One region of the Paenibacillus sp. FSL R7-0345 genome, then DNA from elsewhere that is predicted to be linked to it. Evidence: riboswitches for the same ligand, from Rfam matches in the RefSeq annotation. Region 1 holds a riboswitch; the other holds the start of a gene.
The links. A riboswitch is a leader RNA that binds a small molecule or an ion and turns the genes downstream of it on or off. The one in region 1 is predicted to bind preQ1.
Positions count from the first base shown of each region.

Region 2: another riboswitch for preQ1. It lies ahead of NST84_RS06070 (queuosine precursor transporter); the one in region 1 lies ahead of queF (preQ(1) synthase).

Region 1 is NZ_CP152002.1:3,782,510-3,791,571, reverse strand. Features, by position in the region: gene NST84_RS16005 (hypothetical protein) at 1-311, opposite strand, end outside; gene NST84_RS16000 (ZIP family metal transporter) at 495-1,235, shown strand; PreQ1 riboswitch class I at 1,314-1,357, shown strand; gene queF (preQ(1) synthase) at 1,435-1,935, shown strand; gene queC (7-cyano-7-deazaguanine synthase QueC) at 1,966-2,625, shown strand; gene NST84_RS15985 (6-carboxytetrahydropterin synthase) at 2,625-3,107, shown strand; gene queE (7-carboxy-7-deazaguanine synthase QueE) at 3,100-3,822, shown strand; gene NST84_RS15975 (cysteine hydrolase family protein) at 4,146-4,667, shown strand; gene NST84_RS15970 (VanW family protein) at 4,685-5,509, shown strand; gene NST84_RS15965 (zinc-dependent alcohol dehydrogenase) at 5,609-6,745, shown strand; gene NST84_RS15960 (DMT family transporter) at 6,876-7,790, shown strand; gene NST84_RS15955 (class I SAM-dependent methyltransferase) at 7,835-8,677, shown strand; gene NST84_RS15950 (LysR family transcriptional regulator) at 8,779-9,062, opposite strand, start outside.
Region 2 is NZ_CP152002.1:1,405,299-1,414,360, reverse strand. Features, by position in the region: gene NST84_RS06105 (RtcB family protein) at 1-94, opposite strand, end outside; gene NST84_RS06100 (YqkE family protein) at 442-702, opposite strand; gene NST84_RS06095 (helix-turn-helix domain-containing protein) at 793-1,122, shown strand; gene NST84_RS06090 (N-acetyltransferase family protein) at 1,171-1,674, opposite strand; gene NST84_RS06085 (SDR family oxidoreductase) at 1,693-2,550, opposite strand; gene NST84_RS06080 (MBL fold metallo-hydrolase) at 2,699-3,433, shown strand; gene NST84_RS06075 (Xaa-Pro peptidase family protein) at 3,482-4,576, shown strand; gene NST84_RS06070 (queuosine precursor transporter) at 4,680-5,402, opposite strand; PreQ1 riboswitch class I at 5,413-5,458, opposite strand; gene NST84_RS06065 (methyl-accepting chemotaxis protein) at 5,791-7,479, shown strand; gene NST84_RS06060 (YnfA family protein) at 8,095-8,421, opposite strand; gene cobS (adenosylcobinamide-GDP ribazoletransferase) at 8,872-9,062, opposite strand, start outside.

The sequences.
Region 1 (9,062 bases):
GCCCGGTCTGTCTGCAGCTCTGCTTGGTCCGCTTCTGCCGAATGGATCTGCAGGCCGCTGACGGCAATTTCATAGCTTGGTTGCGGCAGGGGTACAAGCTCGCCGTCTGCATTTAACGTGTGACCCGTGCCTCTAAGAATCAGCGCATCTTCGAGATAATCGTCAATGACATCCTCGGAGCTCCGGTAATCCACACTCTCCAGGCTGAAGTGTACCGTGTCCACATCCTCCAGCTCATGCTTTTTAATGACAATCGTTTTATCCGCCTCTGAGGCTAACCACTCTTTTAGCTGCTGCACGGCTTGTTCCATAAGCTGATCCCATCCTTAATATAGCAGTTTATATTTTAAGTTACCCTTTTATGTGTAATTGAATCCATCCTTTATAACCTGGTCTGCAGTATTTGTCACGGGTGTTTGCGCAGCGCTTTTGAAGTGTACAATATGGTTATGCGTATAGAACGCAATTCCTGGTGACAAAAGAAGGTGACGTTAGTGTGGAATGCTCTTTTATGGGGAGCAGTATCGGGTTCGGCCGTACTGATTGGTGCGCTGGCGGCACTGTTTCTGCGGATTCCCGCCAAGTTGATCGGCTTCATTATGGCATTCGGAACAGGGGTGCTGATTGGAGCTGCCGCCTATGAGCTGCTGGATGATTCCGCAAATGACGGCGGACTGGCTCCGACCATTATCGGGTTTATTGCCGGTGCCCTGGTGTTTACCCTGTTTGACTGGTACATCTCCCGCAAAGGGGGATCAGGAAGGAAGCGTTCGGTCCGTTCGGAGAAAAACGCAAAGCCGCAAAGCGGAAGCGGTCTGGCGATATTCGCCGGAACCGTGCTGGATGCCATACCTGAGTCGATCATGATCGGGGCTAGCCTGATTGCCGGTAAGGGAGTGAGCCTGCTGCTGGTGATCGCCATTTTCCTCAGCAATATTCCGGAGGGGCTGTCCAGTACGGCCGGACTCAAGCAGGACGGTTACAGCAAAAGCAAAGTGATAATGCTCTGGCTCGGCGTACTGGTTATTTCAACAGCAGCTTCAGGAGCAGGCTATGCGTTTATGGATCATGCCAATGATTATACGACAGCGCTGATTGCCTCTTTTGCCGGAGGAGGTATTATTGCCATGGTTTCTTCCACCATGATGCCCGAAGCCTATGAGGATAGTGGACCGCTGACCGGACTGGCTGCCGCGCTGGGAATGCTGTGCTCGCTGGTTCTGGATCATCTGTAAGGCCCGCTTGCCAGGAGACTGCAAAACATGGTATAGTTCAAGGCGCTAACAAGCATAAGAAGAATTCTGTGCACCAGCGCAGGAGAGGTTCGCAAACTCCCTCTATAAAAAACTATTTAGTAGAGCCAGGTTTTCGAAATCTCGTTCTTCTTTCCTATTTCCGGCAGCAAGCCGGGGGAAAAGAGAGGGGTTTTTTGTCATGTCAGAAGGCAGACTGAAAGAGGAAATGCCAGAGGTAACCCTGCTGGGTAACCAGGGAACCAAGTATAATTTCGGATACGATCCGGAGGTGCTGGAATCATTCGATAATAAGCATCCCGGCCGCGATTATTTTGTCAAATTCAATTGTCCGGAGTTCACCAGCCTGTGTCCGGTAACCGGGCAGCCGGATTTCGGCGTGATGTACATCTCGTACATTCCCGATATCAAAATGGTGGAATCCAAGTCACTTAAGCTGTACCTGTTCAGCTTCCGCAATCATGGCGATTTTCATGAGGACTGTGTCAACATTATTATGAATGATCTGATCTCCCTGATGAATCCGCGTTATATCGAAGTGTGGGGCAAGTTTACACCGCGCGGCGGCATTTCCATTGATCCTTACTGCAACTGGGGGCGTCCGGGAACCAAGTATGAGGCGATGGCCGGACACCGGCTGATGAATCATGACCTGTATCCTGAAAAAGTGGACAACCGGTAGACGGAAGGCATGGGAGGAGAGAGGAATCGTATGAATAAAAAAGCACTCGTCGTATTCAGCGGCGGACAAGACAGCACAACCTGCCTCGCATGGGCATTACAGCATTTCGATGAGGTTCAGGTTGTTACGTTTAACTATAACCAGCGGCATGCGGCGGAGATTGAGGTAGCGAAGAAGATTGCTGCTGCGTTCGGCGTGAAACAGCATATTCTGGATCTGGGCCTGCTTAATCAGCTGGCGCCAAACGCGCTTACCCGGGATGATATTGCAATTGAAGCGGGGGAAGACGGGGAGCTGCCGAGCACATTCGTGGACGGGCGTAACCTGCTGTTCCTGTCGTTTGCCGCCATTATGGCGAAGCAGCTGGGCTATGCCAATATTATCACCGGCGTGTGCCAGACCGACTTCAGCGGTTATCCTGACTGCCGGGATGTGTTTGTAAAATCACTGAATGTGACGCTTAACCTGTCGATGGATTATGAGTTCGTTATTCACACCCCGCTAATGTGGCTCGATAAAAAAGAAACCTGGAAGCTCGCCGATGAACTCGGCCAGTTCGATTATGTCCGTGAGCATACGCTGACCTGCTATAACGGTATTATCGGCAGCGGCTGCGGCACTTGTCCGGCTTGTCTGCTGCGCCAGCGCGGGCTGGACCAGTATGTGGCAGAGCGGAAGGCGGTGCTGTAATGCTGGGGGAAGTAACGGTCTGTAAAATATTTACCTTTGACTCGGCGCATCAGCTGATCGGCCACAAAGGAAAATGCAGTAATCTGCACGGGCATACGTACAAGCTGGAGGTTATGCTTAAAGGCAAGCCGCTGACAGAAGCCGGCCACTCCGATGAAGGGTTTGTGATTGATTTCAGTGATATCAAAGCGACCGTACAGCAGCAGCTGGTGGACCGGCTGGATCATGCTTTTCTGGCGATGGGCAACGAGCCTGTCCTGGAAACCTTGAAACAGACAGGTTCCAAAGTAGCTCTGCTCGGCTTCCGTACCACTGTAGAGAACATGTCTGCGTACATTGCCTACTGGCTGAAGCTGGCGGATCTGCCTTTGTATTCGGTAAAGCTGTGGGAGACACCAACCTCCTGGGCGGAAGTTCTGGCTGCAGACCTCCCGGATGACGGTCCGGCCTACCGGATGCATGGAGGCTGTGACTGTGAGTAAAATTCCGGTAATTGAAATGTTCGGTCCGACCATTCAGGGTGAAGGTGCCGTTATTGGCGTGAAGACGATGTTCGTCCGCACCTACGGCTGTGATTACCGCTGCAGCTGGTGTGACTCCGCCTTTACCTGGGACGGATCAGCCAAGGATATTGTGCGGATGCTGGAGCCTGAGGAGATTATGAACGAGCTGCTTGCCCTTGCCGGCAATAACTTTGATTCCGTGACGATCTCCGGCGGCAACCCGGCCCTGCTAGGAGACAGCATGGGGCAGTTTGTTGATCTCCTGCATGAGCGCGGCATTCAGGCTGCGATCGAGACCCAGGGCAGCCGCTGGCAGGACTGGTTTTATGAGATCGATGCATTAACGATCAGCCCTAAACCGCCAAGCTCCGGCATGAAGACAGACTGGGCAGTACTGGACGGCATTCTGGAGAAGCTGAAGGTGCCGGGCAAAGGGGCACACAGCCTGAAGGTTGTGGTCTTCAATGAAGAAGATTATGCCTATGCCAAAATGGTGCACCAGCGTTATCCGGGAGTTCAGCTGTACCTGCAGCCCGGGAATGATAATGTTACAGAGCCGGGGGATATTTCCGGACGCCTGCTTGGACGGCTGGAATGGCTGTTCAATCTGGTGATTGCCGATCCGGACATGAACCGGGTGCGGGTGCTGCCGCAGCTGCACGCACTGATCTGGCATAACAAGCGGGGAAAATAGCTGCATGGACTTACGTGGCGTCTTACACCATCTGATGATGGCGTAAGACGCCTCTTTTTGCTGATCTTTTAAACAATAAACATGTTAAGATAGATAGTGGGAGTATTGGGATAATCTGAATTTTCAGCCTTTGAGCCTGCTGCTGACTGACATTTACAGCATATGCCTGAAGATATGGCTGATGTACCGTTTGTAGTCCTTTAGAGATTCTTTAGGCACCTCTCTTACAGCATCAGCAAGATAATAAGCATCATTAAACGGATTCGCTGGTTATTCACTATTAAACGAAATCAGGATTATTTTTAACAGGGAGGAATTTAGAAATGACTAAAGCACTGCTAATTATTGATGTTCAGGAAGCAATGTTCTCTTATCCAGGAATGAGTCTCTATGACGGGGAGCAAGTAATGGACCGGATTGTTTCCCTGCTTGGGAAGGCCCGCTCGGCCGGAGCACCTGTAGTATATATCCAGCATACGGAAGACGAAGAATATACCAAAGGGCTCCCTACCTGGGAGATCAGCAGCCGGATCACGCCGCAGGAAGGCGAAATCATTGTGGAAAAGCCGACCTGGGATGCGTTTCACCGTACTGTGCTGCATGAAGAGCTTCAGCGGCAAGGGATAACAGAGCTTGTTATCTGCGGGATGCAGACTGAATTCTGTGTTGATACAACCTGCCGGCGTGCTTACAGCATGGGCTACAGCAATACACTGGTACAGGATGCGAACAGTACCTTTGATAACGGAAATTGGAGCGGGGAAGAGATTGTACGGCATCATAATGGGTTACTCGGGGGGAGATTCGCCAAGCTGCGCCATGCAGACGAGATTACCTTCCCTTGAGCCGGGCCAAAGCGGCAATGAAGCCCGTCCGCCGTTCCAGATTGAGGTTGTTTGCCGGAAAACGGTATTTCACCTGTAAAAGATACCTGCAGTGGCTGACGCGCTCCGGCAAAAGGGCCAAGACCTTCAGCAGCGATACGCTCACGTATTCAGCCGCAGGTCACGCAACCCCTTTGCTGCGGAAGCTGCGTAATGTAGACATGCAGCTGCAGTACAATAAAATCACCAATCTGACGATTGCTGTCCGCAGGCTGGACGGGCTGCTGATCCGTCCGGGCGAAACCTTTTCCTATTGGCGGAGTATCGGCAAGCCGACCCGCCGTAAAGGCTATCTGGACGGGATGGTGTTATTCTATGGCGGTTTCCGCACCGGCACAGGCGGCGGATTGTGCCAGCTGTCGAATCTGATCTACTGGATGGCGCTGCACACCCCGCTGACCGTGACAGAGCGGCACCGCCACAGCTATGACGTATTTCCGGACGAACGGCGCACCCAGCCGTTTGGCAGCGGTGCTACCTGCGCATATAACTACCTTGACCTCCAGCTGACGAATCATACGGAGCAGACCTATCAGCTGAAGCTGAACCTTGACGATACATTTTTGCACGGGGAATGGCGGTGTGATAGTGAGCCGCTGTACAACTATGAAGTGTATGAGGCGGATCATGTCATCAGTCTGGAACCATGGGGCGGATATGTCCGCAGCAACAAGATCCGGCGCAGAATGCTGACCCGCAGCGGAGAACTGGCCGGGGATGAGCCTGTAGCGGAAAATCATGCCCTGATGATGTATTCCCCGCTGCTGTATCCGCCAGCCGGAGCGGATGGAATATCGCAATAACGCGTACAAACTTTCGGCTGAGGGGATAATCCGGAGGAATTTGGGGTTATAACATAATAGGTTTGTTATTACTCTACTTTCAAAGGAGTGGTTCTCATCATGAGAGCTGTTACGTACCAAGGGAAGAAGAAAGTGGAAGTCAAAGATGTCGCCGATGCCAGGCTGGAGAAAAAGGACGATATCATCATCCGTGTAACCTCAACGGCTATCTGCGGTTCTGACCTGCATATTTATAACGGTGAAATTCCGGGCATGCATGATGATTATGTAATCGGACATGAGCCGATGGGGATCGTCGAAGAAGTGGGACCTGATGTAACCAGGGTTAAAAAAGGCGACCGGGTCATCATTCCGTTTAATGTTGCTTGCGGACACTGTTATTTCTGCCAGCATGAGATGGAGAGCCAGTGCGATCATGCGAATGATGCCAAGGATACCGGCGGTATGCTCGGTTATTCCGATTCGTACGGCGGATTTGCGGGAGGACAGGCAGAGCTGCTGCGGGTGCCGTACGGTAACTTCGGACCGTTTGTGGTTCCTGAGGATGCGGAGATGGAGGATGAAAAGCTGCTTTTCCTGTCTGACATTGTACCAACTGCCTGGTGGGGCGTTGAGCATGCCGGTGTTAAACCCGGAGATACAGTTATCGTGCTCGGCTGCGGTCCGGTCGGGCTGCTGACCCAGAAATTCGCCTGGATGAAGGGCGCTGCCCGGGTCATTGCCGTCGATCATGTGCAGTACCGGCTGAATCATGCCAAACTGACCAATAATGTGGAAATATTCAATTTTGAAGAGATCAAAGACTTTGAATCGCATATGAAGGAGATTACACGCGGGGGAGCAGATGTCGTTATCGACTGTGTCGGCCTGGATGCCAAGAAGACTGTAGTGGAAAAGGTGGAGACGGCGCTGATGCTCCAGGGCGGGGCGCTTGGCGCATTCCGGATTGCCTCGGAGGTTGTCCGCAAGTTCGGCACCATCCAGCTTATCGGCGTATATGGCCTGAACTACAACATGTTCCCGCTGGGGCATCTGTTTGAGCGTAATATTACCCTCAAGATGGGTCAGGCTCCGGTCATCCATTACATGCCGCAGCTTTATCAGATGATCAAGGAGAAGAAATTCGATCCTACTGACATTATCACCCATAAGCTGCCGATCAGCAGAGCGGAGCATGCCTACAAGATATTTGGCGAGAAGGAAGAGGATTGCATCAAGGTTATACTGAAGCCGTAACAGCCAGAATGGATAAGGACAGCCCGCTTGGTATTTCCGGCGGGTTTTTTGGTTGACTGAAAGGGCAACCAGGATATAAGCTCTAATATAGCCTTAAATTTTGTCGTAAGACCTGAAAGGACGCTGCTCTGTGAATGTTAAAAAACCCCCGGTTCCGGTCCCGCTGCTCATGCTGATCGGAATTGTGGCCATCTCGTTCTCCTCTATCTTTATTAAATGGTCCTCAGCCCCGGCTTCCATACAGGGAATGTACCGCCTGCTCTTCACTTCGCTGCTGATGCTGCCCTTTGCCCGGCCTTATAGCGGAGCTGCCTTTGCACTTAAAAGGAAAGACTGGCTGCTGCTCGGTTTCTCCGGCGTTATGCTGGCCCTGCACTTTCTACTGTGGATGGGCTCTCTGAAATATACGTCTGTAGCCAGCTCGACCATGATTATGGCACTGGAGCCGGTGTTCATAATGATCGGTTCTTATATTTTATATAAGGAAAAAAGCACTATGTCCGCGATTCTTGGCCTCATTATTGCGATATTTGGAACAGTGTTCATTGGCTGGGGGGACATCGGGCTGTCAGCCGACAATTTAAAAGGCGATCTGCTGTCGATTGGCGGAACGGCCGCTGTCTCCGTACATATGATGGTTGGCCAGCGCCTGGTGTCCCGTATGCCGTCGTACCTGTACAGCCTGATTGTTTTTATTGCAGCTGCTATTGTGTTTGCTGTTTACAATCTGCTAACCGGTATTCCTTTCTTTGATTATCCCGCCAAGGAGTGGGGCATCTTCGTGCTTCTGGCCATTGTGCCTACCGTATTCGGCCATATCCTGTTTAACTGGCTGATGCAGTACGTATCGGCTACAACAGTCTCGATGAATATCCTCGGAGAACCGGTGGGAGCCAGCATTCTGGCCTTTCTGCTGCTTGGGGAGAAGCTGAACGGTCTGCAGTGGGCCGGAGGAATTCTTGTCATGGGCGGACTGGCTGTCTATTTGTATGCCGGACGCAAAAAAACGATGCAGCCGGCAGAAACGCTGCCAACGGCACTTTGAAATGAACAAACGAGTATTTAACCAGAAAAGGAGTATTTAATAGAATGAATGATCAGGAATTACATCAGCAAACGCAGCATCAGCCGGCGGCTCCTTCAAGTGAGGAAACCTGGAACGAGGATACCTATGCCGCATGGACAAGCCGTTTCGGGACACCTGCTGAAGCAGCTGCGAAGCTGGCCAAAGATCCGCAGGCCAAATTGTTTCCGCTCAATGCTTACCTGGGTGAGGTTGCCGGCAAAAAAATAATGAATCTGATGGGCTCTAACGGAATGAAGGCAGTAGCGCTTGGCCTGCTTGGAGCAGAGGTGAGTGTAGCCGATTTCTCCGAGGCAAATGCCAGATATGCAGCTGAGCTGGCAGAAGCAGCCGGAGTAAAGCTGAACTATATCGTGTCCGATGTTCTGAAGCTGCCGGAAGACGTACTTAACAGTTCATACGACATTGTTTTTGCCGAGATGGGAATTGTCCATTATTTCACCGAGCTTGCGCCCTTTATGGACACGGTTAACAGTCTGCTTGCACCTGGTGGGCGGTTTGTACTGCGTGATTTCCATCCCGTTACAACCAAGCTGATTTCCTCAAAGGGTTCTACCGCCAAGGTGCGCAAGCACAAGGTAGACGGCGATTATTTCGATACATCGCTGGAGGAAAAGAAGGTATCCTATTCCAAATACCTCCCGTCTGCAGGACATGAGCCTGGAAGCGAAGTGAAACAAAGTGTCGTATATTGGCGCCGCTGGACACTTGGCGAGCTGGTAACAGCGGCTGCGCGCAGCGGACTGGTTATCTGCGAGCTGGCTGAGGAACCGAACCTGTCCTCGGATGTCTACGATAAGGGCATCCCTAAGACCTTTACCCTGATTGCCGAAAAAAATAGAGTTTAATAAAAACGGAATGAGCCTACAGGACTTGCAAAGTGCTGTAGGCTCATTCCGTTTTTATTGTTCGTAAGATTAATGGTATTAATTAATATTTTTTAATGTTGTTAATTATCCTCCAGAGACATACCTGCAGCCATATCAATAAAAGCCTGCTGCAGCGGCGATGGTGTATGATCCTTGCGCCAGGCGAAGGCAAAGCGGGCTGCAGCCGGGGCAATACCGGGAAGCGGTGCATACCGCAGGCTGCCCATAGCAAGCTCTGAGCGTATACCGGCCAGAGAAAACACGCCTACCGTCCCGCCCTCCATAATCATCCTTTTGTAAGCTTCCGGGTTGTTTATAACTGCATGATTCCAGAGGCGCACGGCGTTGGCTTGGGCCCAGCTGT
Region 2 (9,062 bases), 2.4 Mb from region 1:
CAAACAGCTGCTCGCTGGCATATACCTTGAGGTCGCCGCCGGGAAGAGCCACCTCATGTTTATAGCGGGGCTCATAGCCCGCTTGCTGATTCATGTTATTCATTTATATTTTCATTTCCTCTCGGGTTTAGATACAACAAAAAGAGCCGCAGATCAGTTTCTGATCATACGGCTCCGGGTAAGGCAGAATAGCTTGAGGCTCCGGGCTGCGCCGGCTCAATGCATACCCTTATTTGATTGAGACAGATGAGCACAGCTGCGCATCATGTCTCCCGGACGAAGGCGCTGGGATCAGATGGTTCATATGCGGTTGTGATCTGGCTTAGCGGCAGTGTCTGTACATTTGTTCCAGTCATGACCCGTCGGCCTCCCTTCTGTTCTTAGTAAACCCAATATAATCGGCGCTGGTGTAAATTGTCAACCCGCCAGTCCGGTAAAAAATTATTTAAATTTGTGCCAGTCCTGATTGCTGTTCTCCAAAAGATGGGCAAAATCGTTCTCCAGCCGCTTCTGCTCAGCCTTGCGCTGATCCTCTGCAGCTTTGCGTACAGCTTCCTTTTTATCCTGTTCTTCAGCCTTCAGCGCATCCGACTGTGCCTTGAGCTTATTCAGCACATCGCTGCTCAGCAAGTCCTTGAGTGTAGCAGGTGCATCCGCTGCAGCGGGGCGCGGCGTGCTGGTATTCTGCTTCTTTTTAGCCATGGTAATCGTCCTTTCCGCTTCTGTATTTACTTCAAATTTGTTTTAGCAGGCAGTCTTTCCGTTTATAATGTAAGGTAAGAGGTGAGCCTTATGAAATCCGTAGACCTGTGTCCAAAGCTGCAAAAAAGCATGGATATTATCGGCAGACGCTGGACGGGCTTAATCATTTATCAGCTTCTCCAGGGGCCGCAGCGTTTCAGCACCATCGAGGCCGCGCTGCCCGTCAGCGGCCGTCTTCTGTCTGAAAGACTGAAGGAGCTGGAACAGGAAGGCATCGTGCTGCGTGAAGTTTTTCCCGAAACGCCTGTCAGAATTCAATATTCCCTGACCGATAAAGGACAGGGTCTGGAATCCGTGATGCGTGATCTGGAAAAGTGGTCGGACGCCTGGATTGATCCCTCGGAATGTCCGCCGCAATAGAAGCAGCCTTCCTCCGGGAAGCAGGCTGCTCCTGCACAGCTCAGGAAGCTACAGCTTGCGTCCGATAATAACCAGATCGCGCGGGATGCCGTCCAATACGGCAACACCCGGCAGCACTCCCCAATCCTTGAACCCGAACTTGCGCAGCAGGGCAAGACTTGGCTCATTATGTCCAAACACAAAGCCAACCAGATTCTGCAGACCCAGACGCGGACATTCCTCCAGCGCCTTGGCCAGCAAAATGCTGCCGGCTCCTTTGCCGCGGAATTTTTCATTCACATACACGCTGATCTCAGCGGTCCCGTTATATGCAGGACGCCCGTAGAAGGACTGGAAGCTGAACCAGGCAGCAATCTCATTCTCCTGCTTCAGCACCCACAGCGGACGGTGATGGCTGTTATGCTCATGGAACCACTTCAGCCGGTCCTCTACACTCACAGGCTCCAGATCGGCAGTAACCACCCGCCCCGCGATTGTTGAATTATAAATCTCCACAATTGCCCCTAAATCCTCCAGCGATGCATCTTCTATGCTGTAATTGTTCCATGCCATGCTGTTCTTTCCCCCTATTTATAAAAATCTATATAAGTCCAGTCCGGTCTGTTCAAGGCTCCACTGCCACAGACGCGCTGCTTCCTTGGCATCTGCAGCCCTGGGCGACAGCTCCTGGATTTGGCGGCGGTAATAATACTGCCCGCTTATATTGCCTAGCTCCGGAGCTGTTGCCAGATAAACGGCAGTGTCTGCACCCTGCTCCGGCGTCAGGAAGAAGTAGGACAGCAGCTTCAGCACCGAGCGGCCGAAGCCGGTATCCCGGTTTACCCCGATGCTGGTGCCCACTGCCCCCGGATGCACCGCATTAACCGTTACTGCAGTCCCCTTCAGGCGGGCAGCCAGCTCACGCGTGAACAGGAGGTTGGCCAGCTTGGAGCGGGCATAGGCCTTGGCAGGATTAAAACCCCGCGACAGCGTATGGTCTTCCAGATAGAGCTTGCCGATCTTGTAAGCCCCGGAAGCTACAACGACAACCCGGCCCTGCTCCGCCTTCTTCAGCGCTCCGAGCAGCAGATTGGCCAGCAGAAAATGCCCCAGATGATTGACACCGAAATCCATCTCGTAGCCGTCTGCCGTCAGCTCCCGCTTAATCGTAACGACTCCTGCATTGTTGATCAGCACATCCAGCACCGGATAGGCCGCCAGAAATTCCTCAGCAAAGCTGCGGATGCTCTGGAAGGAAGCCAGATCACACAGCATCAGCGTAATATCTTCCGAACCGCTCTGGCGCCGGGCTTCAGCCAGAGCGGCTTCGCCGCGTATCCGGCTGCGGCAGGCCATAATCACCTTCGCTCCCCGGCGGGCCATTTCAATCGTTGTAGCCAGTCCCATACCGGAGTTGCCTCCGGTGACAAGCAGAATTTTATTATGCATAGCCGCTCATTCCCCTCTCCTGTGCAGGACCCTGCCGACTGCAGTCCCGGCCTGGCCTTTACCAGGCAGTTGATCTAAGATAATGTTACATTATATCAGGGGTGTAAGAAAAGAATAGCCCCAAACTTTCAGGAGGTGAGTCCGGGACATGCTCCCGGAGCTAACGATGCAGATCAGACCAAATGTTATTGTGCTTACTATCCCGCTGGGAGAATCCCAGGTGCATCCTGTACTGCTTAAAGATGCGGACGGGCTGACGCTGATTGACACCGGCATGTTTGACCAGTATGAGGCTCTGATTAAGGCCATTGAGGAAGCAGGCGAAGCTCCTGCCAGTCTGAAACGGATCATTCTAACCCATCAGGATACAGACCATATCGGGAATCTTCCCGCACTTGCCCGTCAATTCCCCGGTGTCCGGATCTTTGCTCATCCGGGTGATCTGCCGGTTATAGGCGGCAGCCGGCCGATGCTCAAAATGACCCCGGAACGGATAGCCCAGCTGCCGCCGGAGCGCCGGGAATCGTTCGAGCGCTTTCTGGAGCAGCTGAAGCAGCTGCCGGAAATCGAAGAGCTTCATGATGCTGAACGTCTGCCCTGGGGCGGCGGGCTTGAGATTATCCACACTCCCGGGCATACACCGGGACATATCTGCCTCTACCAGCGGGAACAGGAGCTGCTGCTTGCTGCCGATGAGCTGCGTGTCCTGGACGGCGAGCTGGCCGGACCGTGGGATGTCGCCACACCGGATATGCCGCTGGCGCTGCGCAGCCTGCTGAAGCTGAAGGACCTGCGGGTCCGCACCATCCTCTGCTATCACGGCGGAGTATATGAAGGCAGTCCGCAGGCGCTTATCGGGACATTGACGGAATCTCTGCTATAATTAGAGAATTGTTGTTTAGAAGGGTTATACGAAAGGGGAATACCTGAAATGAACGACGCTCTGAAAAGCCTGGAGCAGGGAATGGCGGGAAGCGGGCTGGATGCACTGCTCGTCACCGATCCCAAGCATGTCTATTATCTGACCGGCTTTGCCTCGAACCCGCATGAGCGGTTTCTTGGCCTGCTGCTGATCCGCGGCGTGGAGCCGGTCCTGATTGTTCCGGCGCTCGACAGTGAGGCGGCGCATGCGGCCTCCTCAGTCAAGACGATTCTGACACACAGCGATACGGATAATCCGTATGAGCTGCTTCAATCCCGTTTTGGAGGTACAGCACCAGGAACACTCGGTATTGAAAAGGAACACTTCTCCGTGAGCCGCTACGAGCTGTTATCCGCAGCTGTTCCGGCCGGAAGCTTCAGCGATATCGGTCCTTTGCTGCGGGCCATGCGGGCCAGAAAGACTCCGGAGGAGATCAGCCGGATGAAGCATGCCGCTGAGCTTATCGAGGAGGTGCTCCGCCGCGGGCTGAGCCATATCAAGAGCGGAGTAACGGAAATCGAGCTGGTTGCCGAGCTTGAATACCTGATGAAAAAAGTCGGCGCTTCCGGCCCCTCCTTTGATACGATGGTCCTCTCCGGACCCAATACGGCCCTGCCGCATGGCGTACCAGGGGACCGGATCATTCAGCCCGGCGATCTGCTGATGTTCGATATGGGCGTATATGCTGCAGGCTACGCCTCCGATATAACGCGCACCTTTGCTGTCGGTGATATCGACAGCAAGCTGGTTGAGATCTACAACACCGTTCTGGCCGCCAATATGGCCGGGATCGCTGCCTCCACAGCCGGAGCCACCTTTGGTTCGGTGGACAAGGCTGCACGCGATGTTATCGAGGCTGCCGGCTACGGCGAATACTTCATGCACCGTGTCGGACACGGCCTGGGGATGGACACCCATGAATACCCTTCGCTGCATGGTCTGAACACAGACGTTATCGAGAACGGCAATGTGTTTACGGTCGAGCCGGGCATTTATGTACCGGGTCTCGGCGGTGTACGTATTGAGGACGACGTGTTTATTACCGCCGAAGGTCCAGTTACTCTTACCAGCTACCCTAAGGAACTGTCGGTAATTCAGCTGTAGACAGCTCCATTCTGCTGTACTGCAGCTACTATACAAAAAAAGCAGCAAGCCCTTTTCCGGGGGCTTGCTGCTTTTTTTATTTATATGCGTTTAAAGCATTCTTTTATACATCAATCCGGGCTTCGGTATCCTTGCGGCTCCCTGTCTCTTCGGCAAAGCTGAAGGAACGGGCAATGTACAGGATAGGTGTACCGGCACCGGTAAGCAGGAATTTGGACAGGTAGGTGGTCAGCAGAATCTCCGTCCACACCTTCAGATCATACAGTCCGGCAAACGCAATGGTGCAGAAAATCAGCGTATCTACAAAGGAGCTGACCATCGTGCTGCCGTTCGAGCGGATCCACAGCTGACGGGAGCTGCCGTAATATTTACGAATCCAGGAGTACAGGCGTACATCCAGGAACTGGCTGATAAAGTAAGCAGTCAGACTGCCCAGGGCCAGACGCGGCATCATGCCAAAGATTGTCTCCAGGGAAGACTGTGCGATATCGGTCTCCTGCGGCTCAAACACAAGCACCATCTGCATAATCGCCGTCGTCATCAGCAGCGTGAAGAAACCGAACCAGACCGCATTACGCGCTTCAGCTCTGCCGTATTTCTCATTCAGCAGGTCGCTGGTCATATAGAGCGTGACGTACATCGTATTGCCGAGCGTCATTACAATGCCAAACGGCATTTCGATGGTTTTGGCCACCTGGATGTTGGCGATAACCGTTGCTACTCCAACCCAGGCATACAGGCCCTTTTTACCGAACAGCCGGTAGCAGACCAGAAAAAAGGCAAAATTGACAATGACAAACACAATTCCCCACAGCAAATTAAACATGTATCTTTAAATCCTCCTAGTTTTGGTTACGCGGGATGGTTACGAACCGCGGTTATGATGTTATGCCGGAACAAAACATTACTACTCTACCACAAGAGAAGCTAACAAGCCATGAAATTTTATTTCCGGCAAATTCAGTAATTCCCCTGTATATTTTTGAAAATCACATAACTTATTCGAATATTATTAAATTTTTCAGAAAATTCTGCGTGATTGTTGCATTTTTCACTATTCAACCGGAGGTTAATTCTATAGAATAGTTATCAATCGTATTTCGAGTCCAATATCCTTATATATGACCTATACCTATGGAATATATTGTGCCTGCTTGATTGTAAGGCATTGCAGAGGGATATAGATGCATCCTAATCACGAAGGAGAGAATGAAATGGTACGTTTTAAAAATTCAATCAGCCGCAAATTCACGCTTCTTTTGTTTACAGTACTGTTGCTAACGTCGCTTGTATTAAGTATCAGCTTCTACTTTATCTCCATGAGTACCATCGACAGCTATGTTATGCCGCAGATTAACAAGCTTTTGACTGCCGCAGCACAGGATTCCTACAAGGGAATGAATGCAACCTACGCCCAGCAGACGCTTAACAAAAGTGAACAGGCTGCAACCAATCTGGAATATTATTTCCGGGATAAAAAAGAACAGCATGATGTGGAGACCATCTTTCTGATCAATCTCGCCGAAGGCAAAGCCACCGTGCTGACTGCCGATCACGACTCCAAGCTGAAGCCTGACGAATCGCTTGCCGTAACCCCGGTAATGGACCAGGCCTCGAAAGGTAAAACAGGAGTAAGTACCACATATAGCGACAGTCATGGTATACATAGAACAGCCTACGTCGGAATTCCCGGCAGCACTATGCTGATTGGTGTGAGTTATGATCTAGGTTTTGTTCAGGATAAAATAGACAGTATTGTCTGGACGAGTGTTGCCATCACGCTGGCTTCCCTGATTGTCGGACTCACAGCCGCCTACTTCATGAGCCGCAGAATTACCCGGCCGCTCACCCGGCTCACCGCCTACAGCAACAAGCTGGCAGAGGGTGATTTCACCCAGGAGCTGATCATCAAGGGCAACGATGAGGTCAGCCAGCTGTCGGAAAGCTTCCGCAGCATGGGCCATAAGCTGAAGGACATGATCAGCCAGGTACTGGAAACCTCCAATACCGTTGTCGCCGATGCCAATGATCTGAAGAAGCGTGTCGAGGTACTCAACGGAATGGCCGAGCGCTCCGCTGAGTCGGTGACTGAGATCAGCAAGGGGAGCGCAACAATTGCCGCCAGCGCTTTTGAGAATTCCAAGGCGATGGAGGAAATCAATGTCGGCATCCAGCATATTGCTGCTGCAGCCGGTGAGGTCACCGAGCAGATCAGCGAGGCCTCACAGGAAGCGGCCGGCGGGAATGAGACCGCCCGGAGTGCCGTTGAACAGATGCGCCAGGTAGAGCAGGTTTCGGTGCATTCACTTGAGCAGTTCCGCATCATGAATGAACGCTCGCAGATGATCGGCGAGGTGGTTCAGGGAATCACCGAAATCACGAAGCAGATCCAGATGCTGTCCCTTAACGCTTCTATTGAGGCAGCCCGTGCAGGCGAACACGGCCGCGGCTTCGCCGTTGTTGCCGGAGAGGTCCGCAAGCTGTCCGAACAGTCCAAGGAATCCAATGAGCAGATCCGTGAATTCCTGCTTAGCCTGCAGGAGGATATGAACCGTTCGGTCGAGGAGATGAATCATGTGAACGCGGAAGTATCCTCCGGGGTCGGCAAGGTCGTTGCCGCCGGAGATGCCTTCAACCACCTGCTCATTCTGATCCAGAGTATCAGCCACAGCATCCAGTCCGTATCCGCGGCAACCCAGGAAATTTCCGCCGGCACAGAGGAAGTCAGCGCCTCTGTTGAAGAGGCTGCACAGATCACAGCCACCTCGCAGTCGATCGCCGGTTCACTTGCCGAGGATTCCTCCCGCCAGTATCAGGAGCTGGAGGGCAATTCCCTGACTGTAGAGCACCTGCACGAGCAGGCTGTCAAGCTTCAACAGGCGGTCGCTCAGTTCAAGATTTAATAATAAAAGGACACTACGGAAGCACCGCTTGGCGGCTGTCTTTCGTGGTGTCCTTTTTTACGTACAATATTTATTATACCGGGGGTATGACTGCGGATTGCTGGCTATTGGCAGACTGCTGAGTGCCTGCTGGGTGCTAACGGCCTGCTGACTGCTAAATGCTGACTGAGTGCTATATGCTTGCTGAGTGCTGACTGCTAACGGCCTACTGACTGCTTGCTGACTTTTAACGGCCTGCTGACTGCTAACGGCCTACTGACTGCTTGCTGAGTGCTAACGGACCGTAGCGCCTTTATTCTTTCCGTTTACTGCATTTGACCAGGCTAACGGACCGTAGCGCCCTTATTGTCTGTCTGCGGGGTGTTTTTGGGCTCAATATGACCGGATAAGGGCGCTGAGGTCCGTTAGATTTTTAAAGTGTGCTTTTGACGGGGAATACGGTCATTTGAGTCCGTTAGAAGGTTGTTTGGTGCTACTGCTTCATACGGATTTCCGCGCAGGCTACATTACACTTTTCCGTTGTACTGCTGCGGACTATATTCAAGTTCAATTAGTGTATAATAGCCTCCCCAGTCCGGCACTTACACATATATAACCTGACTTCTCGAACATATCCTAGCTTCTCGGTGCCCACAGAATGACGGAGACCCCGATTACGCAGATTGCGGCCCCGATCCAGTCGTACATGTCCGGTGTTTTTTTGTCGACCAGCCAGCCCCACAGAACTGCCAGAACAATAAACACCCCGCCGTATGCGGCGTACACTCTGCCAAAGGACGGAAATTTCTGAATAGTAGGAATGATTCCATATGCAACCAGGATAACTGCGCCTGCGATCCCATACCAGAGCGGGCGTGATTCCCGCAGCCAGAGCCAGACCAGATACCCTCCCCCGATCTCGGCCAGCCCGGCTACTATAAACAGCATTATGGCCATGAACATTATTATCCCTCTTTTCAGGACAAGCCCGTTAGTTTGTATACAGACTTCATCTTCCAACTCTCCCGTACAAGGTGCAGCCAGCCTACCGAACGCCGCTCACCTAATGCAGTCCCGAAAAGGTTGCCTTTAGCGCCGGGAAATTACACCCGAAACCGGGGAATTCCTGAACTTTCTGCAAATCGTCAAGCTAGCGGCAACGCATCTCTGTTAAGTAAACCAGCCATATTAATTCGTTTTCCAGATTTCGCCGACTGGATACAAGGGAAAACGGACGGGTAAAGATATCTGCTCTGCTACAGATGGTTAGATACAGATGGTTAGATACAGATGGCCAGATACTGATGGCTGATGCAGATGGCCGGATACTAATGGCTTACGATATGGCTGATGCAGCCAGCCCGGTACTGATAGCTGCGTCAGCCGGCCAAGTGCTGTGCTCCTGTACATCAGCTACAGCAGATTGTGCTGCAGCAGCACGAGAAGCAGCAGCAATGCTGCTTCCAGCAGCTCGTTCAGTGCGCCGTACACGTCGCCGGTGAGCCCGCCGAGCCGGCTGCTGATCCGCCGCGCCGCGAATCCGCCGCAGGCCGCGGCAGTCAGCGGTGCCAGGCAGGCCGCAGCCAGATGCTGCGGCCATGCCC